3 regions of the Streptomyces sp. NBC_00104 genome follow, and region 3 is predicted to be linked to each of the others. Evidence: riboswitches for the same ligand, from Rfam matches in the RefSeq annotation. Region 3 holds a riboswitch; each other region holds the start of a gene.

Region 1 (10,245 bases), 5.0 Mb from region 3:
GGTGCCGAGGACGGTGCCGGTGGTGCTGGTGACGGTGTCCACGGCCCGTACGAGCCCGAAGTCGGCGACCTTGACCCGGCCGTCGTCCCCTATCAGCACGTTCTCCGGCTTCATGTCCCGGTGCACGAACCCGGCGCGGTGCGCGGCGCCCAGCGCGGCGAGCACCGGCTCCAGGATGTCCAGCGCCGCCCGGGGCTGCAGCGCCCCGCGCTCGCGCAGCACGTCACGGAGGGTGCAGCCGGCGACGTACTCCATCGCGAGGTAGACGTACGAGCCGTCGGTGCCCTGGTCGTAGACCCCCACCACGTTCGGGTGGGACAGCCGTGCCACCGACTTGGCCTCACGGATGAACCGCTCGACGAACGTCCGGTCCGCGGCCAGCGTCGGATGCATCACCTTGAGCGCGAGCACGCGGTCGAGGCGGGTGTCCACGGTCCTGTAGACCGTGGCCATCCCGCCGACCGCGATCCGCGCCTCGACTCGATACCGGCCGTCGAGCACATGGCCGACAAGCGGGTCCTGAAGGGTCGTGTCCACGCAGGTGAGTGTACGAGCCGCCGCTGACGGGCCCCTAAGGTTCCGTGGCACGCGAGACGTACTGCAGCAGAGCTGTGACCGAGATCGGAGGGCTGTGACAGGCGGGTGTTCGGCCGAGCTCGTTCGGTTGTTCGAGTGAGAGTGGAGTGGCGTGAGGTTCGACTCAGAACGCCGGGCGCTCCGGATCCAGCCGCGCCAGTCCCTCGCCCGGTGACGACGCCTCCGCGAAGTGGCGGCGGGGGATGCGGCCCGCGCGGTGGGCCAGCCGACCCGCCTCCACCGCGTGCCGCATGCCCTCGGCCATGAGGACCGGTTCCTGGGCCCGGGTCACGGCGGAGGCGAGCATGACACCGGCGCACCCCAGCTCCATCGCGAGCGCGACGTCCGACGCCGTACCGGCGCCCGCGTCGAGGATCACCGGCACCCGCGCGTGCTCGACGATCAGCTGGAAGTTGTGCGGGTTGCGGATGCCGAGCCCGGACCCGATGGGCGACCCGAGCGGCATGATCGCGGCGCAGCCCACGTCCTCCAGTTTCCGCGCGAGGACGGGATCGTCGTTCGTGTACGGCAGCACGGTGAAACCGTCGTCGACGAGCGTCTCGGCGGCGTCGAGCAGTTCGATCGGATCGGGCAGCAGCGTGCGCTCGTCGGCGATGACCTCCAGCTTGACCAGGGACGTACCCAGCGCCTCGCGTGCGAGGCGGGCCGTCAGCACGGCCTCGCCCGCGGTGAAGCAGCCGGCCGTGTTGGGCAGGACCCGGATGCCGAGCCTGTCGAGCACCGACAGGACCGAGCCGTGCACGGACGCGTTCACGCGACGCATCGCCACCGTCGTCAGTTCCGTGCCGGAGGCCACCAGAGCGCGCTCCAGGACGTCCAGGCTGGACGCGCCGCCCGTGCCCATGATCAGGCGGGACGAGTAGGTCGTGCCGCCGAGGACGAAGGGGTCGTCTGCCATGGGATCAGCCTCCTTGGACGGCGGTGAGGACCTCGACACGGTCCCCCTCGCAGAGGGCGGTGGTCGTCCACCGCGCGCGCGGGACGACGGTTTCGTTGAGCGCGGCGGCGACACCGGCGGGGGACGCGGTCAGCGTCCGCACGAGCGCGTCGAGGGCCGTGCCGGGAGCGATCTGCCGCCGCTCCCCGTTGACGAGGACGGTCAGCGTCCCGGTGGTGTTCATACGGGCTGCTCCAGGAGTTCGCGGGCCGCGCCGGCGCGGAACCGCAGCGGCGTGAAGTCACGGGCCTCCTCCGGCAGTTCACCGGTGGTCAGCACATGGGCCAGGACGTCGCCGGTCACCGGGGTGAGGAGCACCCCGTTGCGGTAGTGGCCGGTGGCGAGGAGCAGGCCGTCGAGCCCGGTCGGGCCGAGGAGGGGCGCGTTGTCGGGGGAGGCGGGGCGCAGGCCCGCGCGGGTCTCGGTGAGCGGGAGTTCGGTGATCCCGGGGACGAGTTCATGGGCGTCCCGCAGCAGTTCGTACACCCCGCCGGCGGTCACCGTGGTGTCCCAGCCCTGCTCCTCGCTGGTCGCGCCGACGACGAGTTCGCCGTTCTCGCGGGGCACCAGGTAGACGTGACTGCCACGCACCACGGCCCGCACGGTACGGCTCAGGAAGGGCGCGTACGGCTTCGGCACGGTCAGCCGCAGCACCTGCCCCTTCACCGGCCGCACCGGCGGCAGCACCTCCTCCGGGACCCCGGCGAGCCGCCCGCTGAGGCTGCCCGCGGCGAGGACGACCTGCCCGGCCGCCACCTGGTCACCGTCGCCGGTCCGGACCCCGGCGGCCCGCTCCCGCACCACCGACAGCTCGTCGGCCCAGGCCCGGTGGAACACCACCCCGGCGCGCACGCAGGCCGCGACGAGGGCCCCGGAGAGCCGCCTCGGGTCGATCTGGTGGTCCCCGTCGACCCGCAGTCCGCCGCGCACGCCCGGCGCGAGCATCGGCTCCAGACGGCGGCACTCACGTCCGCTCAGCCACTCCGACTCCAGGCCCGACCGGCGCTGCAGGGCGTGCAGTTCGCGCAGATGGGCGCGGTCGTCGGCGTCGAGCGCGACCGCGAGCGTGCCGGAGCGGCGGTAACCGAGGTCGAGACCGGTCTCCTCCGTCAGCTCGGCCGCGAAGTCCGGGTAGCGGCGCGCGGACTCCAGGTTGAGCCCCAGCAGTGTCTGCTCGCCGTAGTGCAGTTCGGTGACCGCGGCGAGCATCCCGGCCGCCACCCGGGCCGCCCCGCCGCCGGGCTCGGGATCGACCACGGCCGTGGCGAACCCGCGCTGCGCGGCCCGCCACGCCGTGACGAGCCCGATGATTCCGCCCCCCACGACGAGGACGTCTGACGTGTGCGTACGCGACATGGGCGTCCAGCCCCTCCCTTCGCCGGCATGACCCGGATCAGGTTCGTACGGTCGGAGGCCGCCAGCCTCCCTCTCAGCCCGGTGCGTCCGGGCTCCCGCGAGTGCTCTACGGTGGCCCACCCTAGCCCTCGCCGATCGTCCCAGTAAGGGAGCCTCCGCTCATGCCCCGCTCGCTCGACGGTCTCGTCCTCGCCCCCGTCGCGGACCAAGCCCCAGGTCAGGTGGGCACCCGCACCCGGTTCGCGTACCACGAGAAGGACGGCGAGATCTGGGCCGAGTACGCGGGCGGCGACGTCGTACGCGGTCACCTCGTGGGCACGCGCGCGGGGGACCGGCTGGACTTCCGGTACGTGCAGCTGAAGACCGACGGGACCACCGCGTCCGGGCACTGTGTGTCCCAGGTCTCCGAGCTCCCCGACGGGCGGGTCCGCCTGGAGGAGACCTGGGAGTGGGAGTCGCGACCGGGCAGCGGGACGAGCGTGGTGGAGCAGGTCGACGAGACCGTGGGGCGGCTCACGGAAAGCGACCGCCGACCCACCCGCTGACTGACCGAACGTCAGTTGTCTATGGTGATCAGGTGAGCGAGCAGACGCAGCAAAGGGGCGGGTCGGCGCGGCGCGTGGTCGTCGTGGGCGCGGGCATGGCCGGGGTGCAGACCGCGGTCGCCCTGCGCGAACAGGGCTTCACCGGCGACGTGACACTGATCGGCGCCGAGCCGCACCAGCCGTACGACCGGCCGCCGCTCTCCAAGGCCGTGCTGCTCGGCAAGGCCGAGGGCTCCGCCTTCGACGTCGACTTCGAGGCGCTCGGCATCGAACTCCGGCTGGGCCGCGAGGTGTCGGGCCTGCGCCCCGCCGACCACGAACTCGACACGGCCGCCGGGCCCGTCCCGTACGACCTCCTCGTCCTCGCGACCGGCGCGGAACCGATCCGGCTGCCGGGCGCCGAGGGAGTGCCCGGGGTGCATCTCCTGCGGACCCTGGACGACGCCGAGCGGCTGCGGCCCGTACTGGCCCGGCAGCACGACATCGTGGTCGTGGGCGCGGGCTGGATCGGCGCCGAGTTCGCCACGGCCGCGCGCGAGGCGGGCTGCGCGGTGACGGTCGTCGAGGCGGCCGACCGCCCGCTCGCGGGCGCCCTGCCGGCGGAGGTGGCCGCGCCGATGGCCGCCTGGTACGCCGACAGCGGGACCACGCTGCGCACCCACGCGCGCGTGGAGCGCGTCGAGCCCGGGACGGTCGTCCTGGACGACGGCACCCGGGTGCCGGCCGGCGCGGTCGTCGTGGGGATCGGCGCCCGCCCGGCGACGGTCTGGCTGAAGGGCTCGGGCATCGAGCTCGGCGCACACGGCGAGGTGGTGGCCGACGACCACCTGCGCACCTCCGCGCCGGACGTCTACGCGGTCGGCGACTGCGCCTCCTTCCCCTCGGCCAGGTACGGCCGTCGCCTCCTCGTCCACCATTGGGACAACGCCCTCCAGGGCCCTCGCACGGTCGCCGCGAACATCGTCGGCGAGACCCCCGAGCCCTACGACCCCGTCCCCTACTTCTGGTCCGAACAGTTCGGCCGCTTCGTCCAGTACGCGGGCGACCACGCCTCCGCCGACACCATGGTCCGGCGCGGCGACCCCACCGGCACCGCCTGGTCGGTGTGCTGGCTCCGCGAGCGCCGGCTGGTCGGCCTGCTCGCCGTGGGCCGGCCCCGCGACCTGGCTCAGGGCCGCCGCCTGATCGAGGCGGGCACCCCGATGGACCCGGAGCTGCTGGAGGACCCGGCCAGGCCCCTGAAGGCGGCGACGGCGTAGCGCAGGCGTTTTTCACCGCCGCCCGGCGTACTCCCCACCCCCCTGTCGGCCCCCGTCGGAGGGGCTCGGCTACCCACTGTCAGTCCCAGATGGCAGTCTTGGAGACGTGACCGAGATTGACGCAAAGATCGATGCTCTCGTCCCCGCGTGGCTGACCCTCCCCGACATCGCAGAGATGCTGGACGTCGAGGTGACCCGCGTGCGGCAGCTGGTGAAGGAAGGCCAGCTCATCGCCGTACGCCGTGGTGAGAACCGCGCGCTGCACGTCCCCGCCGCCTTCATCGACGGGGACAAGGTGGTCAAGGGCCTGTCCGGCACCCTGACCCTGCTGAGGGACGACGGCTTCACCGACGAAGAGATGCTGGAGTGGCTCTTCACTCCGGACCCGAGCCTGCCCGGAACCCCGGCCCAGGCCCTGAGCGAGAATCGCGGCACGGAGGTGAAGCGCCGCGCCCAGGCGCTCGCCGTCTGACCCGAACACCGGAAACACCCGAAAATCTGACGCAGCCGCCTGTACGGCGTACGGGAGCCGGGCCCGCGAGGGCCCTGGCTCCCGCACGCCGCACCGACAACGCACCGCCAACGGGGGACACACGCATGCCCGACGCCGCCGCACAGCTCGCCGACGCCCGGCTCTACCTCTGCACGGACGCCCGCAGGCGACAGGGCGATCTGCCCCAGTTCCTGGACGCGGTCCTGAGCGGCGGCGTGGACATCGTGCAGCTGCGCGACAAGGGCATGGAGGCCGCCGAGGAGCTGGAGCACCTCCAGGTCTTCGCGGACGCGTGCCGCCGGCACGGCAAGCTGCTGGCCGTCAACGACCGCGCGGACGTGGCGCACGCCATCGGCGCGGACATGCTGCACCTCGGCCAGGGCGACCTTCCCGTCCCCGCCGCCCGCGCCATCCTCGGTGCGGGTGTCCTGATGGGCCGCTCCACCCACGCCGAGGAGGAGGCCGCCGCCGCGGCCGTCCAGGAGGGCGTGGACTACTTCTGCACCGGCCCCTGCTGGCCCACCCCCACCAAGCCCGGCCGTCACGCCCCCGGCCTGGACCTCGTGCGGTACACCGCCGCCCTCGGCACCGACCGCCCCTGGTTCGCCATCGGCGGCATCGACCTCGGCAACCTCGACGAGGTCGTCGAGGCGGGCGCCCGCCGGGCCGTCGTCGTCCGGGCGATCACGGAGGCCGACGACCCCGCCTCCGCCGCGGCGGAGTTCGCCAAGCGTCTGCGCGCCCTGTAGTGGGTCCACGGCTGTCCAAGGCGTGGACAACAGGTCGGCAAAACGGACAAAACCCCCGCCTCTGGTTGGGGGACGACCCCGACCTGACTAACCTGCCGGTATGGCCCTAGGAACCGCTTCTACCCGGACTGACCACGCACGCACCGTGCGTGACATGCTCGCCACGGGCAAGACCACGTACTCCTTCGAGTTCTGGGCGCCCAAGACGGCGAAGGGCGAGCGGAACCTGTGGAACGCCCTCCGCAGGATCGAGGCGGTCGCCCCCAGCTTCGTCTCCGTGACGTACGGCGCGGGCGGCTCCACCCGGGCCGGCACGGTGAAGGCGACCGAGCAGATCGCCGCCGACACCACCCTCACCCCGGTCGCCCACCTCACCGCGGTCAGCCACTCCATCGCCGAGCTGCGCAACATCATCGGCCAGTTCGCGGACGCCGGGATCCGCAACATCCTCGCGGTCCGCGGCGACCCGCCCGGCGACCCCACGGCCGAGTGGGTCGCGCATCCGCAGGGCCTGACCTACGCCGCCGAACTCGTCCAGCTCATCAAGGAATCGGGCGACTTCTGCGTAGGCGTCGCGGCCTTCCCGGAGATGCACCCGCGTTCCCCGGACTGGGACAGCGACGTGGCGCGCTTCGTCGACAAGTGCCGGGCCGGCGCCGACTACGCGATCACCCAGATGTTCTTCCACCCGGACTCGTACCTGCGTCTGAGGGACGCCGTCGCGACGGCCGGCTGTGAAACCCCTGTCATTCCGGAGGTCATGCCCGTCACCAGCGTGAAGATGCTGGAACGGTTGCCACAACTCAGCAACGCCGCCATCCCGAACGCCCTGAAAGAGCGGATCGTCACAGCCAAAGACGATCCGGCCGCTGTACGCTCCATTGGCATCGAGTTCGCCACGGAGTTCTGCGCGAGGCTGCTGGACGAAGGAGTCCCCGGACTTCACTTCATCACCCTGAACAACTCCACCGCGACTCTGGAAATCTACGAGAACCTGGGCCTGCACCATTCACCACGGGCCTAGACCGGTCGCACTCGCGTACGACACACTGCGTAGCGGCTACAGGGAGAGGGGCGTACATGGGCTGGACGGTCCTCTACATCGCGTTCGGTGTCGTCGCGTTGTGGCTGCTGGGTGAGGTGCTGCTGCAGTACAAGGCGCGCCTGCGCTGGCGACTGCTCGCCTTCGCCGGTTTCCTCGGAGTCGTCCTCGGTGTGCTGATCCCCAACGTGATCGTCATCGCGCTGGGCGCGATCGGGTTCGCGATCGGGCAGACCTATGTGACGCTGTCGTTCCGCCGCGGCTTCGAGGCCGGCTGGGCGGTCCGCCCGCGCCCCGGTGAGGGCGAGGAGGGCGGCAGGCTCCCCAAGGTCGGCAAGAAGCGGCGGCGCGGCGAACCGGACCGCCAGGACCCGACCCTGGAGGTCACGGACCTGGAGGCCACGGCCGCCGGAACGTACCGCCAGGACGACGGTCGGCTCGACGACGACCGCGACGACGACGTGTTCGTCCGCCCGGGGTCCCTGCCCTCCGCGGCCGGGACGAACACCGTCTACTCCCCGGAGCCCCTGCCGGACGACACCAGCACGTACGGCGTCTACCGCGACGACAACGCCTACGCGGGCGCCGCCGGCCAGCCCTACGCGACCGCCGACCAGTCCGCCCAGGACGAGGCCTTCGCCTACTACGGCTACGACCAGCAGGGGTACGGCTATGACCCGTCCCAGCAGCAGTACGCCGCCTACTCCGACCCCTACATCGGCACGCAGACGTACGACGCCACGGCCTCGTACGACCAGTCCTACGGCCAGCAGGGATACGGCCAACAGGGCTACGGCCAGGACCAGTACGGCAACGGCGGCTACGGCGGCGAGACCCCGCCCGGTGGTGTCTGGGTTCCGCAGCAGCGCAACACCGACGACTCCTTCGGCTCGGACCTCCCGTCGGACCAGCAGTACCCGTACCAGGGCAACGGCAACGGCAACGGCAACGGCAACGGGAATGGCCAGAACGGCTACGACGAGCAGCAGTACCGTTTCTGAAGGGCCACCCGGGTCGGGGTGAGCCTCACTGGGAGCCGCGGAAGTCCGGCCCCTCCACGATCAGTCCGGACACCAGCGCGCCCGACATCCCGGCGTGCGGGAGGCCGCCGCCCGGGTGGGACCAGCCGCCGACGGTGAACAGGCCCGGTGTCGCGGTGCTGTTGGACGGATGCAGCAGGCGGCCGTCGGCCGCGGCGAGCGCCGGGGCGGGGACCGCGCCGCCCACCGCACCGGTCGTCCGCGCGATGTCGGCCGGGGTGCGGACCTCGTGCCACAGGAGGCGCTCGCGCAGGTCGGGTACGGCGCGCTCGGCGGCGCTGATCAACCACTCCGCCTGATGATCGAAGACATCCGACTCGGCCCAACCGAAGTCGGGTTCGGCGGGGACCGGGCACGTGACCGTGACCGCCTCATGCCCGGAGTCCGGCACCAGTCCCGGATCGTCGGGGCGCAGCACCGTCACCGTCGGCCGCGCGACCATCCCGTGGGAAGGGCCGAACAGGAGGTCCAGCTCACCGTCGCGGTCGTCCGTGTGCACCACCGTCCGGTGCGCCGCGCCGTCCGGCCGGGCACCGCGCAGCGCCAGCAGCACGGTCAGACGGCTCGTCGTCCCCCGCTGGGCGGGTACCCCGCCCGCACTCCGCACGGCCGACGGCCGCACCCATCGGCCCAACACCTCGGGCGCGACGCCGGCGACCACGAAGTCGGCCTCGGCCACCGTGCCGTCCGACAGCTCCACCCCGGCCGCCCGGCCGTCCTTCTCGACGATCCCCGTGACCTCGCCGCCGAAGACGAACTCGACCCTGCGGGCCAGGCACCGCTCGTACAGGGCCCGCGCCAACTCCCGTATGCCGCCCCGGACGTACCAGGTCCCGAAGGCGTGCTCCATGTACGGCAGGACCGCCGCGCTCGCCGGGACGGTCCTCGGGTCCAGGCCGTACGCGAGGGCGTGGCTCTCCAGCAGGGCCGTCAGCCGGGGGTCGCGCAGCTCCCACGCGCCGATCTCGGCGAGGGTGCCGGCGCGGCGGGTGCGCAGGAGCCGCTTGTGGGGCACGGCAGGGTACGGCTCGCGCTCGGCGAGGACCTGCCAGTCGGGCCACAGCGGCTCCTCCAGGAGGGGCCGCCGGGTGCGGTCCCAGGCCTCGCGGGCCCGCACCAGGAAGTCGCCCCAGCGGTCGCCGGCGTCCGAGCCGAGGGCGGAGTTCAGGGCGGTGACCACGCCGGCGCGCGAGGCGTTGGGAAGCAGGAGGTCCGTGCCGTCCGCGAAGACGTGCCGGGCCGCCGGGTCCACCTGGACCAGGTCGACGCACTTCTCCAGCGCTTCCTTGCCGGTCTTGAGGAACAGATCGCGGTAGACGGCGGGCAGGGTCAGCAGCCCCGGGCCCGTGTCGAACGCGAAGCCGTCGCGCTCGTGACGACCCACGGCTCCGCCGTAGGTGGCCGTGCTCTCGTGCACCACCACTCGGTGGCCCGCGACGGCCAGCCGGGCGGCGGCTGCCATGGCGCCCAGGCCGGCGCCGATCACCGCGATTTTTGCCATGCCAGGACCTTATCGGCCGCCGCTGACAGTTCGATCTCGCGGGACAGCTCGGGGGACAGCTTGCGGGACAGCTCGGGGCGCGGGGGAGTACGAGCGCGGACGTGATCGTCACCAGTTGGCGGCAAGGGGGTCTGAGGGTGAGTGCCCAGGGCTGAGTACCCGTACTCAGCCGGTGAGATGAGTAGGCGCGCGGATGGCCTCCGACCTGCGCGAACGAGAAGGTGGAGGCACGGGAAGGGGCGCGGCTCCGGTACCGCCGGCACGGGGCGGCGGAACGGCTCTCGCGCTCTTACCGCTCCTTCCGTCGACGTGAGTCGGCGGGAGCGAGGCACGGGGGAGACGGGGGAACGGGGAAGCGCCGGTTCGAGGTGGCCCGCGGGGGACGCGGCCAGGTCGGACCGGCGCTCTCGTCTGTGCCCCGGTCCGGTCAGCGGTGCCCGCTCACCCGGCCCTGGAGCAGCCGGGACAGCGCCGCGTGGACGTCGTCCAGGGAGCGCTCCGGCTGGAACGCCTTCCAGTCCAGGGCGGCCACCAGGACCATACCGACCAGGGCGGCCGCCGTCAGGCCGACGTCGATCTCGTCGCTCAGCTCGCCCCTCTCGACGCCCTCGCGCAGCACTCCCTCGACGACCGCGACCGCCTGCTGCCGGACGACCATCAGCGTGGACTGCCAGGCGCGGTTGGTGCGCCACAGCTCGGCCACGTAGAGCTGGGTGAAGGACGGGT
Region 2 (10,245 bases), 2.4 Mb from region 3:
CGACCCGCACAGAACGGCGGATCATCAAGGTCCGCGTGCTGCGCCGCTGGGGACCGGCCCGCATCGCGCACCTGCTCGGCCTGGTGCCCTCGACCGTGCACCGCGTGCTCACCCGCTACCGGCTGGCCCGCCTGACGCACCTGGACCGGACCACCGGCCGTGTCATACGCCGCTACGAACGCGACAGGCCAGGCGAGCTGGTGCACGTCGACATCAAGAAGCTCGGCAACATCCCCGACGGCGGCGGACACAAGATCCTGGGCCGCCAAGCGGGCCGCAAGACCCGCTCGAACGCCGGCTACAGCTACCTGCACACCGCCGTCGACGACCACTCCCGCCTCGCCTACAGCGAGATCCTCACCGACGAGAAGAAAGAGACCGCCACCGGCTTCTGGACCCGCGCCCAGGCGTTCTTCACGGCGTGCGGGATCACCGTCGAACGCGTCCTGACCGACAACGGCTCCTGCTACCGCTCACGCGACTGGCGCGACCTGCTCACCACGGCCGGGATCACCCACAAGCGAACCCGGCCCTACCGGCCGCAGACGAACGGCAAGGTCGAACGCTTCAACCGCACCCTGCTCGACGAGTGGGCCTACGCCCGCCCCTACCGCTCAGAAGCCGAACGACGCGACGCCTTCCCCGACTGGCTGCACACCTACAATCACCACCGCGGACACACCGCGCTCGCAGGCAAACCACCCGCCAGCCGCGTCCCCAACCTCACAGGGCAATACAGCTAGAGCTCCTTGCGGAACCCTTCCGTCACCTTCAAGAAGATGTCATTCCCCTCGGTCTCGCCGATCGTCACGCGCACACCCTCGCCCGGGAACGGCCGCACGACGACACCGGCCTGCTCGCACACACCGGCGAACTCGACCGTGCGCTCCCCCAGCCGCAGCCACACGAAGTTCGCCTGCGTCTCCGGAACCGTCCAGCCCTGGGCTCGCAACGTCTCGACAACCCGGTTCCGCTCGCAGACCAGCGAACCGACCCGGCCGATGAGCTCGTCCTCGGCGCGCAGAGAGGCGACCGCGGCGTCCTGTGCGAGTTGGCTCACACCGAACGGCACGGCCGTCTTGCGCAGGGCGGCCGCCACCGGTTCGTGGGCGATCGCGAAGCCCACCCGGAGTCCCGCGAGGCCGTATGCCTTGGAGAAGGTGCGCAGCACACAGACGTTCGGGCGCTCGCGGTAGAACTCGACGCCGTCCGGCACCTCGGCATCCCGCACGAACTCGCGGTACGCCTCGTCCAGCACCACCAGCACATCACCGGGCACCCGGTCGAGGAACCGCTCCAGCTCGGCCCGGCGGACGGCCGTCCCGGTCGGGTTGTTCGGATTGCAGACGAAAATCAGCCGGGTCCGGTCGGTGATCGCGTCCGCCATCGCGTCCAGGTCGTGCACGTCCCCCGGCGTCAACGGCACCTGCACGGACGTCGCGCCGCTGATCTGCGTGATGATCGGGTACGCCTCGAACGACCGCCAGGCGTAGATCACCTCGTCACCAGGCCCCGAGGTCGCCTGCAGCAGCTGCTGGGCGACACCGACCGAGCCGGTACCCGTGGCCAGGTGCGTGACCGGCACCGCGAAGCGGTCCGCGAGCTCGCTCATCAGTCCCGTGCACGCCATGTCCGGGTACCGGTTGAAGGACGCGGCCGACCCGGTCACGCTCTCCAGCACCCCGGGCAGCGGCGGATAGGGATTCTCGTTGGAGGACAGCTTGTACGCCACCGGGCCGCTCGCCGCGGCCGGCTTGCCGGGCTTGTAGGTGGGGATCCCCTCCAGCTCGGCTCGCAGCTTGGGGCTCGTCTCGCTCACCGCAGTCCTCCTCGTCGACGTAATGCTTCTCACCTTATGAGGATTCGGCGCCCCTGCGAATGGCCTGTGGACAACCGCGTCCGTCCCGCATCCACACCTCTGCTGTCACACCAGCCCCACGGGCATCAGCACACGAAGGGGTACGAATCAGGGGGCGTGCCGTTCGCGGACGCACGCGCCGGTGGCTCACGCCGTAGCGCGCATCACCCGTGCAGGTGAGTTGAGACCTCTTCGAAACATCAGCTACTTGGCAGGCCTATGCGCGCCGACAAGTCACGTAGTGCCATTGGATCGTTCAACTCCCTTACAATCCAAGGCACTTGCCCCTGTATGACCTTGCAGAAACGTGCCTGTCAACGAGTGCATATGCGTCCGCACTACCCCACCGCATGAGCCCTACTATCGGCTCGCCATGACAGCAGCAGGGAAGCACCAGGTGAGCCGCGCGGAAACTCCCCGCCGAGGCACCCGGTCGGGCCGGGCGGGCATCCGGGACGTGGCCGCCGCCGCCGGAGTCTCCATCACGACCGTTTCCGACGCCCTCAACGGCAAGGGCCGGCTCCCGGACGCCACCCGACGCCATGTACGCGAGGTCGCCGACCGACTTGGCTACCGCCCCTCGGCGGCGGCCCGAACCCTCAGAACCGGCAAGTCAGGCCTCATCGGCCTGACCGTGACCACATACGGGGATGAACCTTTCACCTTCACCGAGTTCGCGTACTTCGCGGAAATGGCGCGGGCCGCCACCTCGGCCGCGCTGGCCCGGGGCTACGCCCTGGTCATCCTCCCCGCGACCTCGCGGCACGACGTGTGGTCGAACGTCGCCCTGGACGGCACCGTGGTCATCGATCCCTCGGACCACGACCCGGTCGTCAGCGAACTGGTCCGCCAGGGCTTACCGGTGGTCTCCGACGGCCGCCCGGCCGGCTCGCTGCCGGTCACCGCGTGGGTCGACAACGACCACGAGGCCGCCGTCCTCGGCATCCTCGACCACCTGGCCGCCGCGGGAGCACGGCGGATCGGGCTCCTCACGGGCACGACGACGGACACGTACACGCATCTCTCCACCACCGCGTACCTGCGCTGGTGCGAGCGAGTGGGCCAGGATCCGGTGTACGAGGCCTACCCGGCGCACGATCCGTGCGCCGGAGCCGTCGCCGCCGACCGGCTGCTGGCCCGGCCGGACCGCCCGGACGCGGTCTACGGCCTCTTCGACCCGAACGGCACCGACCTGCTGGCCGCGGCCCGGCGGTACGGCCTGCGCGTCCCCGAGGACCTGCTGCTCGTCTGCTGCAGCGAGTCCGCCGTGTACGCGACCACCGAGCCGCCGATCACCACGCTCTCGCTCAAGCCTCGCCGGATCGGCACGGCGGTGGTCCAGCTCCTCATCGACGCCATCGAGGGAGTCGAATCGGACCAACCGGTCGAGCAGGTGATACCGACGGAGCTGATCGTGCGGACCTCGTCCGAGCGGCGTCCACCGCGTACGACGGTCAGCCCGCCACGATCACCCGAAGAGGGTTGACGCCCGAGCTGAGGATCCGAACGGGAATTGGGCGGGAGAGCCCCGCCCAATTCGGGAGAAAACCGCGGCGAACTGGGGCCCTGCGCCATTTCACCACCCCTGGGTCATCACATGGCGCGATCCGCATTCCTATGATGGGCGCACACACCGTGGGCCGCTGCGACCAGGCAGTCCGATGCGGTGCAGATGCGGGCGATGGTGGTGGAGGGGTCGATGACTCAGGGGGCCGGTCAGGGACCCGAGGTGCGGACGCCGACGGTGCGCGATTTCCGCGTGCCCGCGTACGTCCACGAGGCCGGTCCGTACGGCCACACCGCAGACCCCGGAGAGGCCTCCAGGCCCTCCGAGGAACCCGAGGGCTACCCCGAGGGATACACCCCGACCCAGCGGGACCTTCCGGTGATCAAACGGGGTGACACGCTCCAGGTCGTGATCGACCCGGAGACCGCGGAGGCCGAGCAGTCCTCCGCCCGGCCGGGTCCGCTCTTCGTCGTCGGGGACGTCCACGGCTACCTCGACGAACTCCTCGCCGCACTGCGCGAGAAGGGCCTCGTCGACACCGCGGGCAACTGGTCGGCGGGCACCGCCCGGCTCTGGTTCCTCGGAGACTTCACCGACCGGGGCCCGGACGGCATCGGCGTCATCGATCTCGTGATGCGCCTGTCCGCCGAGGCCGCCGCAGCAGGGGGCTACTGCAAGGCCCTCATGGGCAACCACGAGCTGCTGCTGCTCGGCGCCAAGCGGTTCGGCGACACCCCCGTCAACTCCGGCGCGGGCACCGCCACCTTCCAGGCCGCCTGGCTCCTCAACGGCGGCCAGAAGACCGACATGGACCGCCTCCAGGACCACCACCTCCAGTGGATGGCCCGCCTGGACGCCATGGAGGAGGTCGACGGCCACCTCCTGGTGCACTCCGACACCACGGCCTACCGCGACTACGGCGACTCCATCGAGGCGGTCAACGACACCGTCCGCGAGACGATCACGCGCAACGACCCGGACGAGGTCTGGGACCTCTTCCGCAAGTTCACCCGGCGCTTCTCCTTCCGCGACGAGGGCGGCGCCGATGCCGTGCGCTCACTGCTGGAGACCTACGGTGGCACTCGCATCGTCCATGGTCACAGCCCCATTCCGTACCTCCTGGGCGAGGTCGGCTCGGAGGACGGCGAGGACCGCTCGGGCCCCTCGGTGAACGGACCGTACACGTATGCGGACGGTCTGGCCGTCGCCATGGACGGCGGCGTGACCATGGCCGGAAAGCTGCTGGTCCAGGAACTCCCGTTGCGTAGCTGAGCCTTCAACGGGCAGGCGTCCCCCGTCGGAAGACTTGGCTGGCCAGGGGCCAATTTCTTCAAACCCCCTGTCACCGCCTGCCGTCACCGCTCTACCATCGGCTTATCCGTAGCAGGCTCCCCTCCGTTTCTGCCCGACGGCTCGTCAGCATGCCGAGCCACAAGCCCTACGGAGCATCGGGGGATGCACATGAACAGCGTTCCGCAGCACCTGCTCAGTGAGGACCGCCAGGAGTACGAGCGGATCCTCGGCGAGGCGCTGCGCTCCGCACCACAGCGCCCGGAATTCGCCGCCGGCCTCCAGCGGCTCAACCGCGAACAGCTGCGCACCATGGCTCTCAACGCCACGGCGATCATCACCGCCGCCGCGACGACCGAATACCAGTACTACGTCAAGGTCCGCGACGAATTCCGCAACCCGCCGTCGACCACCACGCCCGCCCGTGAGGGGACGGCGTCCGGGTCCAGCGAACCGGACGGCACCGCGGTGGGACTCGCCGCCACCGTGGGCGAGGTCACCGAGGCCGTCGGCGCGGGCGCCGGTGCCATAGCCACGGTGCTCGCTCCCGTCCTCGCCGGAACCGCCGCAGTGCTCTTCCTGCTCGTGGGGTACGTCATGAAGGTGCTCGACCCCGAGCGCGCGATCGCCGAGACCCTCCTCACCACGGGGTGGGTCTTCGGCGCGGTCACGGCGGCGGCGATCCTCGTGGCCGCGATCGGCCTCCTGCTCACCGCCCTGCGCAACAACGCCACCGCCCTTCTGGACGACGGAGCGCGCAGCGAGCTGAACGAGGAGGTGACCCGGGCCAGGGAAGCCTGGTGCGAGGCTCTCCTGGAGCGCGGCATCCTGCCGTTCCTCCGCGATGCCCTCGCCAACCCGGGCCCGGCGGTGCTGAGCGAGCCGGACCAGCCGGCCCGGCCCAGCCGCATGCCCCACCTCGGTTACAACCGCCCGAGCTTCAGCAGCAGCCCGGACAGCGGCGGCGCCGGCTCCCGCCCCAGCTACAGCAGCCCGGACTTCTCCAGCCCGGACTTCGGCGGGCCGGAGCACCAGCCCGAGTAGCACCCGGGCTGCGGCCGCCACCCGGAAGCAACCGGGCTTCGGCGGCCATCTGGCACGCCCCCGGCCCGCGGGCCGGAACAGGCCCCACGGCACCGCCCAACCCGCGGCGGCGGGCTCTCCCGGCAACCGGCCGGAAGAGCACCGCTCGTCGCACAGGCAGCAGTTCGCCGCACGAGCGGTGGCGGCCGCGACCGGACCACTTCGCCGCCCATGGCTTTCGGCGGAGGTGCGCCTCAGTCCGCCATCGGCAGATAGACCCGGTTCCCCGCCTCCGCGAACTCCTTGGACTTCTGGGCCATACCCGCCTCGATCTCGGACCGGGAACCACCGTGTTCACGACGGATGTCCTGGGAGATCTTCATCGAGCAGAACTTCGGTCCGCACATGGAGCAGAAGTGGGCCGTCTTGGCCGGCTCGGCCGGGAGCGTCTCGTCGTGGAACTCACGAGCCGTGTCGGGGTCGAGGGCCAGGTTGAACTGGTCCTCCCAGCGGAACTCGAAGCGGGCGTCCGACAACGCGTCGTCCCACTCCTGTGCGCCCGGATGTCCCTTGGCGATGTCCGCCGCATGAGCCGCGATCTTGTAGGTGATGACGCCGGTCTTCACGTCGTCACGATTGGGCAGTCCCAGGTGCTCCTTGGGCGTGACGTAGCAGAGCATCGCTGTGCCCCACCACGCGATCATCGCGGCACCTATGCCTGAGGTGATGTGGTCGTACGCCGGCGCGACGTCCGTGGTCAGCGGGCCGAGCGTATAGAACGGGGCCTCATCGCAGATCTCCTGCTGCAGGTCGATGTTCTCCTTGATCTTGTGCATCGGGACATGTCCCGGGCCCTCGATCATGGTCTGTACGTGGAAACTCTTGGCGATCGTGTTGAGTTCCCCGAGCGTGCGCAACTCCGCGAACTGCGCCTCGTCGTTGGCGTCCGCGATGGAGCCCGGCCGAAGGCCGTCACCGAGGGAGTACGTGACGTCGTAGGCGGCGAGGATCTCGCACAGTTCCTCGAAGTTCTCGTAGAGGAACGACTCCTTGTGGTGCGCCAGGCACCAGGCCGCCATGATCGAGCCGCCGCGCGAGACGATGCCGGTCTTGCGGTTCGCGGTGAGTGGCACATACGCGAGGCGCACGCCCGCGTGGACCGTCATGTAGTCCACGCCCTGTTCGGCCTGCTCGATGACCGTGTCCTTGTAGATCTCCCAGGTCAGCTCCTCGGCCTTGCCGTCGACCTTCTCCAGCGCCTGATAGAGCGGCACCGTGCCGATGGGGACGGGGGAGTTGCGCAGCACCCACTCGCGGGTGGTGTGGATGTTCCGGCCGGTGGACAGGTCCATGACCGTGTCGGCGCCCCACCGGGTCGCCCAGGTCATCTTCTCGACCTCCTCCTCGATGGAGGAGGTGACCGCGGAGTTGCCGATGTTGGCGTTGACCTTCACCAGGAACCTCTTGCCGATGATCATCGGCTCGATCTCCGGGTGGTTGACGTTCGCGGGCAGTACGGCCCTGCCCGCCGCGATCTCCTCGCGGACGACCTCCGGCGAGATGTTCTCCCGTACGGCCACGTACTCCATCTCGGGGGTGATCTCCCCGCGTCGTGCGTACGCGAGCTGGGTCACCGCCCGGCCGTCACGGCTACGGCGTGGCTGGCGCGGCCGCCCCGGAAACACCGCGTCGAGGTTGCGCAGCCCGCCACGCGGCGAGGTGTGCTTGACCCCGTCGTCCTCGGGGCGGACAGGACGGCCCGCGTACTCCTCGGTGTCTCCCCGGGCGATGATCCAGTTCTCGCGGAGGGGGAGGAGTCCCCGCCTGACGTCGGTCTCCGTTGTCGGATCGGTATACGGGCCGGAGGTGTCGTACAAGGTGACGGACTGCCCGTTGGTGAGGTGCACCTGGCGGACCGGCACCCGCAGATCGGGGCGCGAGCCCTCGATGTACGCCTTGTGCCAGCCGATGGACTTCCCGGCCTCCAGAGGCTGTTCGCCCTGGTTCGTTTCGCCCTCGGACGCGGTGGATACCCCGTCTGTCTGGCTGGAGGCAGGCGTGCGTGTGTCCTCGATGGTCATGAGACCTACTCCCTACGCCGGCATTACCCGGTAACAGGTTCAGCGGTCGACGCAGCGATTTCCGCCCGACGATGTTCCACGTGAAACATCGCGTCTGCGGAGGTCAGCGCCCTCTCAGCCCGGTGCTCCGAGCTCCCGCGTGTGCAAAGGTGCCTCCACGCTAGCGGCAGATGTGGCGCGGTGAACAGTGCGCATCGCTCGTTCTTGCGATGATCGGTCGGTGACCACGACGCAGCAGCCCCCGCCTCCGCCCCCCGAGCGACCCCACGGCCATGGCCCCGGAAACGGTCATGGGCACGGCTCCGACGGTGGCCATGGATACGGTTCCGGGGGCGGCCACGGCCCCGGAGACGGTCATGGATACGGTTCCGGAGGCGGTCATGGCCCCGGTGACGGACATGGCCAAGGCCCGTCCTCCGGCGGCGGCCACTCCCACAGTCACAGCCATGGCCCCGCCGCGCCCGTTTCGCAACATCTGCGCAAGGTCATCGCGGCGGTGCTGATCCCCTTCGCGACCGCGGTCGTCGTGGGCCTCGTCGTGCTCTGGCCCGGCGGCGCCCCGGCACACGAGCGCACCGGGGTGGGCTTCGACCGGCAGACGCAGCAGGCCACCGTCACCAAGGTCGACGAGGTCGACTGCTCGTCGGTGAACGCCTCGGGTGTCCCCCCGACCGGCGACACGTCCACCGCCGAGGGCTCATCCGCCCAGCAGCAGGCGAACGGCACCTGCAAGAAGGCCACGATCCGAGTCGATACGGGCGACGACAAGGGCCGTACGTTCACGGAGATCGTTCAGCCGGACCAGTCACGGCAGTTGGAGCAGGGCCAGGAGGTCGTGGTCGCCTACGAGCCCGCCGCGCCCAAGGACCTGCAGTACTCGGTCACCGACGTGAACCGGAAGTTCCCGATGGCGCTGCTCGCCGGGATCTTCGCGCTCGCCGTCGTGGTGGTGGGCCGACTGCGTGGCCTCATGGCCCTGGTGGCACTGGCCATCAGCTTCCTGGTGCTGACCCTCTTCATCCTGCCGGCCATCCTGCAGGGCTCGAACCCGCTGGTGGTGGCGGTGGTCGGGGCGAGCGCCATCATGCTGATCGCTCTCTACATGTGCCACGGGCTCTCGGCCCGGACATCCGTGGCGGTGATCGGCACCCTGATCTCGCTGCTGCTGATCGGCCTGCTGGGTTCCGGATTCATCGGCTGGGCCTATCTGACCGGCAACACGGACGACAACACCGGCCTGATCCACGGGCTGTACCCGACGATCGACATGAGTGGTCTGCTGCTCGCGGGCGTCATCATCGGCTCGCTGGGTGTGCTCGACGACGTGACGGTCACGCAGACATCGGCGGTCTGGGAGCTGCACGAGGCCAACCCGGCGATGGGCTGGCGGGACCTGTACCGCGCGGGCATCCGGATCGGCCGGGACCATATCGCGTCGGTGGTCAACACCCTGGTCCTCGCCTACGCCGGCGCCGCGCTGCCACTGCTGCTGCTCTTCTCGATCGCCCAGAGCAGTGTCGGCACGGTCGCCAACAGCGAGCTCGTCGCCGAGGAGATCGTGCGCACGCTCGTCGGCTCCATCGGCCTCGTGGCCTCAGTGCCCGTGACCACCGCGCTGGCCGCCCTGGTCGTCTCGGCCGACCGCCCGGGGGCCCCGGAAGCGGCGGCCGTGCCGGCTCCGGCACGCGGCGGAAAGGGCCGCCGCCGGAAGCGCTGAAGCGTTACGGCACCCCGGCGCCGTAACGGTTCACCCCGCGCTCTGCTCCTCCGCCAGGATGCGGTCCAGAGCCTCGTCGAGCAGCGTGTCGAAGTCGGCGAGGGAACGCTCCTGCCCCAGCGGCACGAGCTTGTCCGTACGGTCCAGGAAGGCCACCAGCGGCGCCGTGCCGACCCGGAACATCGCCTGGTCGGTGCCCACCTGAAGCCGGATCAGGACCTCGCCGAACGTCTCCGGATCGGCGGGCGCGATGTGGACGTCCCCGTCCCCACACGGCCGACCCACGCCGTCGATGAGCAGCTCCCGCCCGAAAGCCCAGGTCACCGGAGCATCACCGGGCAGGTGGAAGGTCAGCCGCACGGCATAGGGATCACAGGTCTCGTAACGCAGCTCCACCGGAATGCGGAAGGAGAGCTCCTCCGAGACCAGGAAGCTCATCATGACCTCTGCCTGTACCGACTCGTGCATCGCCTACCCCGCCGTGTTCGTCGACTGGCCAGGAATCATCCGCCTGACACCCCTGGAAGTTTGCTGAAAGTACACGAGAGATCACAAGGAGTGATTTTTCAGATGCTGATAGAGATCGCGAGTGTCCCTAGCAGCTTTCCGATCTCGGTCTGCAACTGACGGGCGACGGGCAGCAGTCTGTCCGCCTGGTGCGACGGCAACGAGATGGCGAGGGTCCCGGCGGTGGTCCCCACGGTGATGGGAATCGCTGCGCAGACCGTCCCCAGGGCGTACTCCTGCCGCTCGACGACCGGCTCCATCC
Region 3 (10,245 bases):
TTGCCGACCGCCTCGATCGGCGCCACCAGGAAGATCCCGCTGTCGTCACTGGTCAGCGCCTTGTAGTAGCCGAAGCCGGGCGCGTCGAGCGACCGCTCCACCAGCACGCCCAGCGGCAGCAGGATCAGCACGACGACGGTGGCGAGGACCCCGCCCAGGAGCGCCCACTGCCCCGCCCCACGAGGACGTCGGGAGGTGAGTGACGCGTCCACCAGCCGCAGGGCGGTCTCCCGTCGCCGTACGGTCCACGCGTGCACGGCGAGGATGCACCCGACCGCGACGAACTGCACGAGTGTCAGCACGGCGGCCGTCGCGAGGTCGAAGATCTCCGAGGTCTGCCGGTAGATCTCCACTTCGAGCGTCGAGAAGGTCGGCCCACCGAGGATCTGCACCACACCGAAGGAGGTGAAGGTGAAGAGGAAGACCATCAGCGCCGCGGCGGCCACGGCGGGTGCGAGCGCCGGAAGCGTGACCCTCCGCCAAGCCGCGAGCGGCGACGCCCCGAGCATCCGCGCCGCCTCCTCCTGCCCCGGGTCGAGCTGCGCCCACAGCCCGCCGACGGTCCGTACCACGACCGCGTAGTTGAAGAACACATGCGCGAGCAGAATCGCCCACACCGTGGTGTCCAGCCTTACGCCCCACAGCTCGTCGAAGAGTCCGCCGCGCCCGACCAGCGCCAGGAACGCCGTGCCGACGACCACGGTCGGCAGCACGAAGGGCACGGTCACGACCGCCCGCAGAATGTCCTTGCCCCTGAAATCGAAGCGCGCGAACACATACGCGCCGGGGAGCGCGATCAGCAGCGTGAGCGCGGTCGAGACCAGCGCCTGCCAGGTGGTGAACCACAGCACGTGCCGGATCCCGGAGTCCGCGAGCACCTCCCCGATCCGCCCGAGGTCCCAGGTCCCGTCGGCCTTCAGCCCCCGGACGACGATCGCGGCGACGGGATAGGCGAAGAAGACCCCGAAGAAGGCGACGGGCAGCACCATGAGCCCGAGCCGCGCCGCGCTCCCCGACCGACGGGGTCCACGCGGTGCGGCCACGGCCTCCTTGGTCGCTTCGGTTACTTCAGTACGAGCGAGGTCCACGACTTGACCCACTGGTCACGGTTCTCGGCGATCTTCTCCGGCGCCATGGTCTCGGGGTCCTTCGCCGCGGGCCCGTACTCGGTGAACTCGGCGGGCACGGACGCCCCCTCGACCACCGGGTACACGAACATGTTGAGCGGCATGTCCTCCTGGAACTCCTTCGAGATCAGGAAGTCGATCAGCGCCTTGCCGCCCTCGGCGTTATTCGCGTTGCTCAGCAGCCCCGCGAACTCGATCTGCCGGAAGCAGGTGCCGGTCGCGACCCCGGTGGGCGCGGTCTTCGGCTTCGGGTCCGCGTAGACGACCTCGGCGGGCGGCGAGGAGGCGTACGACACGACGAGCGGCCGGTCGCCGCCGGCCTTCTTGCCGTCCGTCGACCCGGAGAACTCCTGGTAGTACGCCTGCTCCCAGCCGTCGACGACCTTCACGCCATTGGCCTTGAGCTTCTCCCAGTAGCCCTCCCAGCCGTCGTCGCCGTACTCGGCGGCCGTACCGAGGACGAACCCGAGCCCCGGCGAGGAGGTGGAGGCGTTCTCGGTGACGAGGAGGTCCTTGTACTCGGGCTTGATCAGATCGTCGAACGACCGAGGCGGCGCGATCTTGTTCTTCTCGAAGTACGCCTTGTCGTAGTTGACGCAGATGTCACCGGAGTCGATGGGCGTGACCCGATGCTCGTCCTGGTCGAGCTGGTACTCGGCGCCGACCTTGTCGAGCCCCTTCGCCTCGTACGGCTGGAAGAGTCCGTTGTCGAGCGCGCGGGACAGCAGCGTGTTGTCGACGCCGAAGAAGACGTCGCCCTGCGGGTTGTCCTTGGTCAGGATCGCCTGGTTGACGGCCTGCCCCGCGTCCCCGCTCTTGAGGACCTTGACCTTGTACCCGGACTCCTTCTCGAACGCCTTCAGCACGTCCTTCGAGTAGGCGAAGGAGCCGTGGCTGACGAGGGTGACGGTCTTGGAGTCGGCCCCGCTGCCGCTGCCGCCCGATCCGGACGACCCGCACGCGGACAGCGTGACGAGGCCCAGCCCTACGACCAGAACCGTTGCCTTCTTGGTGATGTGCACTGAATCGATTCCTCCTGGGCGTGACCAGGAAGAGACGCGGCCCTGCCCGGGGACCGTCGGAGGTTCCTCCGGCTCCCGGGCAGGGCGCAACAGCTTGAGTGAAGACCGAACTTCCTACCCAGAATGACCTGGGCGAGGTTCAGAGGGTCTGCGGCCCGCTTGCCGCACTCTCAGCGCTGTGGCGCTCCCCTGTCGGAATATGAAGATGTGTACGGAGGTCAGCGTACCCCGTGGCCGGATTCCGACTCCCGCCGGTGGCCACGACCGTCCGTCGCGCCAGGTCACGCCACCGGTCGCTCTACCTTTCGGTGGCCGCCTACCTTTCGGTGGCCGCCAGCTGACCGCACGCCCCGTCGATCTCCTGCCCCCGGGTGTCCCGGACGGTCACCGGCACGCCGTGGGCCGCGATGGCCTCGACGAACGCCTTCTCGTCCTCGGGCCGGGAGGCCGTCCACTTGGACCCCGGTGTCGGGTTCAGCGGAATCAGGTTCACGTGCACCGGCTTGCCCTTGAGCAGCCGGCCCAGCCGGTCACCGCGCCACGCCTGGTCGTTGATGTCCCGGATGAGCGCGTACTCGATCGACAGCCGCCGCCCGGACCTGGCCGCGTACTCCCAGCCTGCGTCCAGGACCTCGCGCACCTTCCACCGCGTGTTCACCGGTACGAGCGTGTCGCGCAGCTCGTCGTCGGGCGCGTGCAGCGAGATGGCGAGCCGGCACTTGAACCCTTCGTCGGAGAACCGATGGATGGCGGGCACGAGCCCGACCGTCGACACGGTGATCCCGCGCTGCGAGAGCCCGAGCCCGTCCGGCTCCGGATCGGTGAGGCGGCGGATGGCCCCCACGACCCGGTTGTAGTTGGCGAGCGGCTCCCCCATCCCCATGAAGACGATGTTGGACAGCCGCGCGGGCCCACCGGGGATCTCGCCGTCCCTGAGCGCCCGCATCCCGTCGACGATCTGATGGACGATCTCGGCGGTCGACAGATTCCGGTCGAGCCCGGCCTGCCCGGTCGCGCAGAAGGGACAGTTCATCCCGCACCCGGCCTGCGAACTGATGCACATGGTGACCCGGTCCGGGTACCGCATCAGCACCGACTCGACGAGCGTCCCGTCGAACAGCCGCCACAGCGTCTTGCGCGTGGTCTCCTGGTCGGTCGACAGATGCCGCACGACCGTCATCAGCTCCGGAAGCAACGCCTCCTGAAGCTTCGTACGCGCGCCCGCGGGGATGTCGGTCCACTGCTCCGGGTCGTGCGCGTACCGCGCGAAGTAGTGCTGCGAGAGCTGCTTGGCGCGAAACGGCTTCTCCCCGATCGCGGCAACAGCCTCCTTACGCTCCACAGGCGAAAGATCAGCAAGATGCCGCGGCGGCTTCTTGGCTCCGCGGGGGGCGACGAATGTGAGTTCTCCGGGTGCAGGCATAACCCTCCCAGTGTCGCAGATCGAATCGTGTGACCCGAGCCGGTCGAGAGGTCAGAGGATTCCGCCGACCACGCCCACGATCCACGCGCCGTAGTTCTTCCAGCGATGGGACATACGGCAGTACAGGCGCGGTCTGCGTCGGCCCGCCTGGTCGATCAGCGTCTCGCACCACCGGCAGGGCAGATCACCGTGGTACCTGCCGTCCTCGCCCACCCGTGCTCTCCCCATGAACGCGGACTCTATCGACTCCCGCCCGACCGTCCGAAGGACCACGGAAAGGGGCCCCCACCCCGGCGAACCGGACGGGGGCCCACGACACCATCAACGCGTCTGTCAGCCGGAGCCCACGAACAGCACCAGCAGCAGCCAGACCACCGGGGCGGTCGGGAGGAGGGAGTCCAGGCGGTCCATGATGCCGCCGTGGCCCGGCAGGAGCGTGCCCATGTCCTTGATGCCGAGGTCCCGCTTGATCATGGACTCGCCGAGGTCGCCGAGCGTGGCGCTGGCGGCGACGGCGAGACCGAGGAGCAGGCCCTGCCACCACGCACCGCCGTCGATGACGAACTGCATGAGCAGCGCGCCGGCGACCATGGCGAAGGCGATCGCGCCGAGCAGTCCCTCACGGGTCTTGCCGGGGCTGATGCGCGGCGCGAGCTTGTGCGTGCCGAACCGCCAGCCGACGGCATACGCGCCCGTGTCACTGACGACGGTCAGCAACAGGAACACCAGAACCCGCTGCGGCCCGTCGTCGGCGGTCAGCATGAGCGCGACGAACGTGGCCAGGAACGGCACGTAGAAGGCCGCGAAGACCCCCGCGGTGACGTCCTTGAGGTAGTTGTCCGGCGGTTCCGTCATCCGCCAGACAAGGACGGCGAGCGCGGTGAGCGCCATGGCCACCCACGCGCCCTCGGGCCCGCGCACGTACCCGGCGACGACCATGGCGGCCCCGCCGACCGCGAGCGGAACGAGGGGCGCCTTGATGCCCTTGCGTTCCTGCAGGCGCGAGGTGAGCTCCCACAGCCCGACCACCACGGCCACCGCTATCACGCCGACGAAGGCCGCCTTGACGATGAACAGCGACGCGACGATGACCACGCCGAGCCCGACGCCGACCCCTATGGCGGCGCCGAGGTCACGGCCCGCGCTCTTCTTCTGCGGGGCGGGCTGCGGGGCGTCGGGCATGGGCTCCGGCTTCTGCGGCGCCTCCCCGTAGGGGTGCGCCGACGGCGTCTCGTCGCGGAACGGGGGACCGGCCTGCCGAGCGGCCCCCCGGTCGTCGTCCTGGTCCCCGCCATGCGCGGGTACGTCGGGCACGATGGGCATGGGGCGAGTCTGCTGGGCCTCAGGCGCATCGTACGGGGGACCCGCCGGGGCATGCCCCTGGACAGGTCCCCGGTCGGTCGGCGCCCAGTACCCGGCTTGTGACGGCGCCCCCCAGGAAGAGTCGTTCATCAGACCTCGAGGAGCTCCGCTTCCTTGTGCTTGAGCAGCTCGTCCACCTGGGCGACGTACTTCGCGGTGGTGTCGTCGAGCTCCTTCTCCGCACGACGGCCCTCGTCCTCGCCGACCTCGCCGTCCTTGACGAGCTTGTCGATCGCGTCTTTGGCCTTACGGCGGACCGAGCGGATGGACACCTTGGAGTCCTCCGCCTTGCTCTTCGCGACCTTGATGTAGTCGCGGCGGCGCTCCTCGGTCAGCTCGGGGAACACCACTCGGATGATGTTGCCGTCGTTGCTCGGGTTGACGCCCAGGTCGGAGTCGCGGATCGCCTGCTCGATGTTGCGCAGGGCGGTCTTGTCGAACGGGGTCACCACGGCCATGCGCGGCTCCGGCACCGAGAACGAGGCCAGCTGGTTGATCGGCGTCAGCGCACCGTAGTAGTCGGCCACGATCTTGTTGAACATCGCCGGGTGCGCACGACCGGTGCGGATCGCGGCGAAGTCGTCCTTGGCGACCACGACGGCCTTCTCCATCTTCTCCTCGGCCTCGAGGAGGGTCTCTTCGATCACCACTTGCTCCTGCGTGTCTTGAGTAGGCCCGGCAGCTGTACTTGGTCTGGTCGGCGGCCGGCTGCGTCGCGTCTTGTTCCTGCACGGTTCCGGACCGGCAGGACATTGTCCATCCCTTGGTCAGGCTCCGTCCCCCGGGCAGGGGAAGGACCCGGTCAGGCCCGGCTTCCCTGATCACCCACGAGAGTGCCGATCTTCTCACCCTTGACGGCCCGCGCGATATTGCCCTCCTTGAGAAGCTCGAACACGAGGATCGGGAGCTTGTTGTCACGGCAGAGCGTGATCGCGGTGGCGTCGGCGACCTTGAGCTCGCGGGTGATGACCTCGCCGTAGCCGAGGGAGTCGAACCTGACCGCGTCCGGGTTGGTCTTGGGGTCGGAGTCGTAGACCCCGTCCACGCCGTTCTTGCCCATCAGCAGCGCCTCGGCGTCGATCTCCAGAGCGCGCTGGGCGGCGGTGGTGTCGGTGGAGAAGTACGGCATGCCCATACCGGCGCCGAAGATGACCACACGGCCCTTCTCCAGGTGGCGCACGGCGCGGAGCGGGATGTACGGCTCGGCGACCTGGCCCATGGTGATGGCGGTCTGGACGCGGCTGTCGATGCCCTCCTTCTCCAGGAAGTCCTGGAGGGCGAGGCAGTTCATGACCGTGCCGAGCATGCCCATGTAGTCGGAGCGGGCCCGGTCCATGCCGCGCTGCTGGAGTTCGGCGCCGCGGAAGAAGTTGCCGCCGCCGATGACGACGGCGATCTCTGCTCCGTCGCGTACGACGGCCGCGATCTCCCGGGCGATGGCGTGCACCACGTCCGGGTCGACGCCGAGGCCACCGCCCCCGGAGAACGCCTCTCCGGACAGCTTCAGCATGAACCGGCCGCGTTCCGCTTTGCTTGCGTCGCTCTTCTCGGGCTTGGTGGTCATGGAGATCTCGCCTCTTTACGTGTCGCACATACGAAGAAGGCCATTGCCGGTGGGGTGGTGTTCGCATCCCATGCGCGGCAATGGCCTCCTCGTCAGATCCGCTGTCGTCCGTCGCGCGTCACGCGCGCACGTGGCGTGCGTACGCGAACGACTGCACTCGACCCTATCGGGGCCGGGCGCCCGTCGCGTAACGGACTCAGATGCCGACCTTGATGCGCGTGAAGCGCTTCAGGGTGACACCGGCCTCGTCCAGGACCTTCTGGACGGACTTCTTGTTGTCCAGCGCGTACGGCTGGCCGAGCAGCGTGGCGTCCTTGAAGAAGCCGTTGAGGCGACCCTCGACGATCTTCGGCAGGGCGGCCTCGGGCTTGCCCTCGGCGCGGGTGGTCTCCTCGGCGACGCGGCGCTCGGACTCGACGACGTCGGCCGGCACGTCCTCCTTGGAGAGGTACTTCGGCGCGAAGGCGGCGATGTGCTGGGCGATGCCCTTGGCCACGGCGGCGTCGGCCTTGTCCAGCTCGACCAGGACACCGATCTGCGGGGGCAGGTCGGGCATGGTGCGGTGCATGTAGGAGAAGACGAAACCGTCGGCGTACTGCGCGAAACGGTCGAGGACGATCTTCTCGCCGAGGTTGGCGTTGGCCTCGTCGACGTACGCCTGGACGGTCTTGCCGGCCTCGATCTCGGAGGCGAGCAGGGCCTCGAGGTCGGCCGGGGAGGTCTTGGCGACGTGCTCGGCGATCGCGGCGGCGGCGGCCTGGAACTTCTCGCCCTTGGCGACGAAGTCCGTCTCGCACTTCAGCTCGACCAGCACACCGGAGGTGTTGTCGTCGGCGATGAGGGAGACCACGGCGCCGTTCTCGGCGGAGCGGCCCTCGCGCTTGGCGACGCCCTTCTGGCCCTTGATGCGCAGGGCCTCGACGGCCTTGTCGACGCTGCCCTCGGCCTCGTCCAGCGCCTTCTTGCAGTCCATCATGCCGGCGCCGGTGAGCTCACGGAGCTTCTTGACGTCGGCGGCGGTGTAGTTCGCCATGATCTGTGAATCTCTTCTCGGAGTTCGAAGTCTCGAAGTCGGCGTCCGCCGCCGCTCGTAGGGCGGGCGCCCGCCGAAAGATCTACGGGCTGTGGGTGAACGGCGGGTGGCGCGCTCGGCGCCACCCGCCGTCATGTCGACAGCCCTACGACCGTGAAGGTCAGGCCTGCTCGGCGTCCGCGGCCGGAGCCTCGGCGGCGGGGGCCTCAGCCTCGGCAGCGGCCTCGGCCGGAGCCTCAGCAGCGGCCTCGGCCGGAGCCTCGGCGGGGGCCTCGGCGGGGGCCTCGGCGGCAGCCGGAGCCTCAGCAGCGGCGGCAGGGGCCTCGTCGGCCTTCTTCTCGCCCTCGAGCAGGTCGCGCTCCCAGGCGGCCAGCGGCTCGCCCGCGGCCTTGTCGCCCTTGCCCTCGGTGGCGACCCGGGAGCGGGAGATGAGGCCCTCGGCGACCGCGTCCGCGATCACGCGGGTGAGCAGCGTGACGGAGCGGATCGCGTCGTCGTTGCCGGGGATCTTGTAGTCGACCTCGTCGGGGTCGCAGTTGGTGTCGAGGATGGCGACGACCGGGATGTTGAGCTTCCGGGCCTCGCCGACCGCGATGTGCTCCTTCTTGGTGTCCACGATCCAGACGGCGCTGGGCACCTTCTGCATCTCGCGGATACCACCGAGGGTCTTCTCCAGCTTGGCCTTCTCGCGCGAGAGCACGAGAAGCTCCTTCTTGGTGAGACCCGACGCGGCGACGTCCTCGAAGTCGATCTGCTCGAGCTCCTTGAGGCGCTGCAGACGCTTGTAGACGGTCGAGAAGTTGGTGAGCATGCCGCCCAGCCAGCGCTGGTTGACGTAGGGCATGCCGACGCGGGTGGCCTGCTCGGCGATGGCCTCCTGCGCCTGCTTCTTCGTGCCGACGAACATGACCGTGCCGCCGTGGGCGACGGTCTCCTTGACGAACTCGTAGGCGCGGTCGATGTACGACAGCGACTGGAGCAGGTCGATGATGTAGATGCCGTTGCGCTCCGTGAAGATGAAGCGCTTCATCTTCGGGTTCCAACGACGGGTCTGGTGACCGAAGTGGACGCCGCTTTCCAGCAGCTCCCGCATCGTGACGACGGCCATGGCCGTTCTCCTTGAATTTTCTCGGTTGTGCCGTGGGAGCCGGACGGCTCCCGCGCCTGACACCCGCGAAGCGCCGTTGCCACAAAGGACCGAGAGGCGCTGATACGGACCACAGACGGGCCTCGTACCGGGGCGTGCGAAGTCGACCCGGTGACCCGGATCGCCACCAGAAGTGTACGGGACCCGCGAGGCCCCGGGTGACGCCGATATCCACAACCGGCGAGTACTCCACAGATCCCGACCATGATCACCCGGTTCACGGGACGCTTCCCCCATGTCTCACGAAACGGCTCACGAGCGAACGACCCGCCGACGTGCGCGTGCGGGTGCGGGTGCGGGTGCGGGTGCGGGTGCGGGTGCATGGTCGGCCCTGCTGCTGTGCCTGATGTCGACCCTCCTGGCCACGGCCTGGACGACGGCACCTCGCGCGGCCCCCGGGCCACCGGCCCCCGAGGACCCCGTCCCCGCCCTGGGCCGTGCCTGGCCCGTCGGGCTCCGCCCGCTGGTGGTCCGCGCCTGGGAGCCCCCGCCCACCCCCTATGCCCGGGGGCATCGAGGCGTCGACCTGTCCGCCCCGCCCGGCTCCCCGGTACGCGCGGTGGCATCGGGCCGCGTCTCCTTCGCGGGCCGGGTGGCGGGCCGTGGAGTCATCGCGGTCGGCCTCTCCGCCACGGGCGACCCACCCCTGCGCACGACCTACGAGCCGGTCCGGGCATCCGTGAGGAAGGGCGACGAGGTAACCGCGGGCACGATCCTGGGCACCCTGGAAGCCTCCCCGTCCCACTGCCCGACAGCCTGCCTGCACTGGGGCCTGCGCAGAGGGGAGACCTACCTGGACCCGCTCTCGCTCCTCCCGCCGTGGCTGCTGCGCAGGGGCCCCTCACGCCTACTGCCGGTACCCGAGTAGCCGGACGGCCGGCCTCTTTCACGGCCGTGGGCAGCTGCGGGCGATGGTGTTGCAGTCCCCTGCCACGAGCAAGCGTGCCTGCCGTCCCTGACCACGGCAATCACGTTGCCGTCCCGGCTTCGGGCAGGCGTGGCTGCGGGGCGGCACGGGTGGGCGACGAGGGCCCCGCTCGAGGCGAAGCCGAGAGTGGGGGAGGTACGGGGCCGGCACCGGTGAGCGCTACCCCGCCCCGAGCTCGACCCTGACGCATGACGACGCGGGGCACCTGGCGATGAGGGCCCAGCCGCGGCACCCGGCCACAGCACCCAGCACCCAGCACCCAGCACCCAGCACCGCGCAACGACCGCTCAGCCCCGTACGCCCCGCAGAGCCATCCCCACGGCCGCCTCGGTGATCGCGGAGGGCTCCTCGGCGGCCCCCAGCTCGATACGCCGCACCGCCGCGTCCACGACTCCCTGCAACAGCATCGCGGCCAGCCGGGGCTCCGTCTGCCCCAGCCCCGCGAGCGCCTCCACGATCATCGCGACGAGCCCACCGTGCGCGGCCCGGATCTTCTCCCGCGCCCCGGCGTCCAGTTCGCTCGCCGAGATCGCCACCACGGCCCGATGCCGCCGGTCCCCGACCAGCTCCAACTGTTTGCGGACGTACGCCTCGACCTTGCCCTCGGGCCGCTCGGCCGCGGCCATCGCCGCCTCGACC

The links. A riboswitch is a leader RNA that binds a small molecule or an ion and turns the genes downstream of it on or off. The one in region 3 is predicted to bind thiamine pyrophosphate.
Region 1: another riboswitch for thiamine pyrophosphate. It lies ahead of thiO (glycine oxidase ThiO); the one in region 3 lies ahead of OG272_RS35195 (thiamine ABC transporter substrate-binding protein).
Region 2: another riboswitch for thiamine pyrophosphate. It lies ahead of thiC (phosphomethylpyrimidine synthase ThiC); the one in region 3 lies ahead of OG272_RS35195 (thiamine ABC transporter substrate-binding protein).

Annotation. Positions count from the first base shown of each region.
Region 1 is NZ_CP108215.1:2,940,834-2,951,078, reverse strand. Features, by position in the region: gene pknB (Stk1 family PASTA domain-containing Ser/Thr kinase) at 1-537, opposite strand, end outside; gene OG272_RS12755 (thiazole synthase) at 701-1,495, opposite strand; gene thiS (sulfur carrier protein ThiS) at 1,500-1,718, opposite strand; gene thiO (glycine oxidase ThiO) at 1,715-2,890, opposite strand; TPP riboswitch at 2,888-2,999, opposite strand; gene OG272_RS12740 (hypothetical protein) at 3,052-3,435, shown strand; gene OG272_RS12735 (FAD-dependent oxidoreductase) at 3,468-4,694, shown strand; gene OG272_RS12730 (helix-turn-helix domain-containing protein) at 4,801-5,166, shown strand; gene thiE (thiamine phosphate synthase) at 5,292-5,936, shown strand; gene metF (methylenetetrahydrofolate reductase [NAD(P)H]) at 6,037-6,960, shown strand; gene OG272_RS12715 (hypothetical protein) at 7,017-7,979, shown strand; gene OG272_RS12710 (phytoene desaturase family protein) at 8,005-9,519, opposite strand; gene OG272_RS12705 (TetR/AcrR family transcriptional regulator) at 9,947-10,245, opposite strand, start outside.
Region 2 is NZ_CP108215.1:5,612,308-5,622,552, forward strand. Features, by position in the region: gene OG272_RS24720 (IS481 family transposase) at 1-743, shown strand, start outside; gene hisC (histidinol-phosphate transaminase) at 740-1,819, opposite strand; gene OG272_RS24730 (LacI family DNA-binding transcriptional regulator) at 2,232-3,344, shown strand; gene OG272_RS24735 (metallophosphoesterase family protein) at 3,543-4,637, shown strand; gene OG272_RS24740 (hypothetical protein) at 4,821-5,699, shown strand; gene thiC (phosphomethylpyrimidine synthase ThiC) at 5,933-7,759, opposite strand; TPP riboswitch at 7,752-7,908, opposite strand; gene OG272_RS24750 (YibE/F family protein) at 7,980-9,476, shown strand; gene OG272_RS24755 (SsgA family sporulation/cell division regulator) at 9,507-9,944, opposite strand; gene OG272_RS24760 (IclR family transcriptional regulator C-terminal domain-containing protein) at 10,043-10,245, opposite strand, start outside.
Region 3 is NZ_CP108215.1:7,971,967-7,982,211, reverse strand. Features, by position in the region: gene OG272_RS35200 (ABC transporter permease) at 1-1,088, opposite strand, end outside; gene OG272_RS35195 (thiamine ABC transporter substrate-binding protein) at 1,064-2,149, opposite strand; TPP riboswitch at 2,243-2,350, opposite strand; gene rlmN (23S rRNA (adenine(2503)-C(2))-methyltransferase RlmN) at 2,466-3,572, opposite strand; gene OG272_RS35185 (hypothetical protein) at 3,624-3,800, opposite strand; gene OG272_RS35180 (phosphatidate cytidylyltransferase) at 3,906-5,024, opposite strand; gene frr (ribosome recycling factor) at 5,024-5,581, opposite strand; gene pyrH (UMP kinase) at 5,737-6,498, opposite strand; gene tsf (translation elongation factor Ts) at 6,695-7,531, opposite strand; gene rpsB (30S ribosomal protein S2) at 7,692-8,639, opposite strand; gene OG272_RS35155 (M23 family metallopeptidase) at 8,914-9,546, shown strand; gene OG272_RS35150 (helix-turn-helix domain-containing protein) at 9,894-10,245, opposite strand, start outside.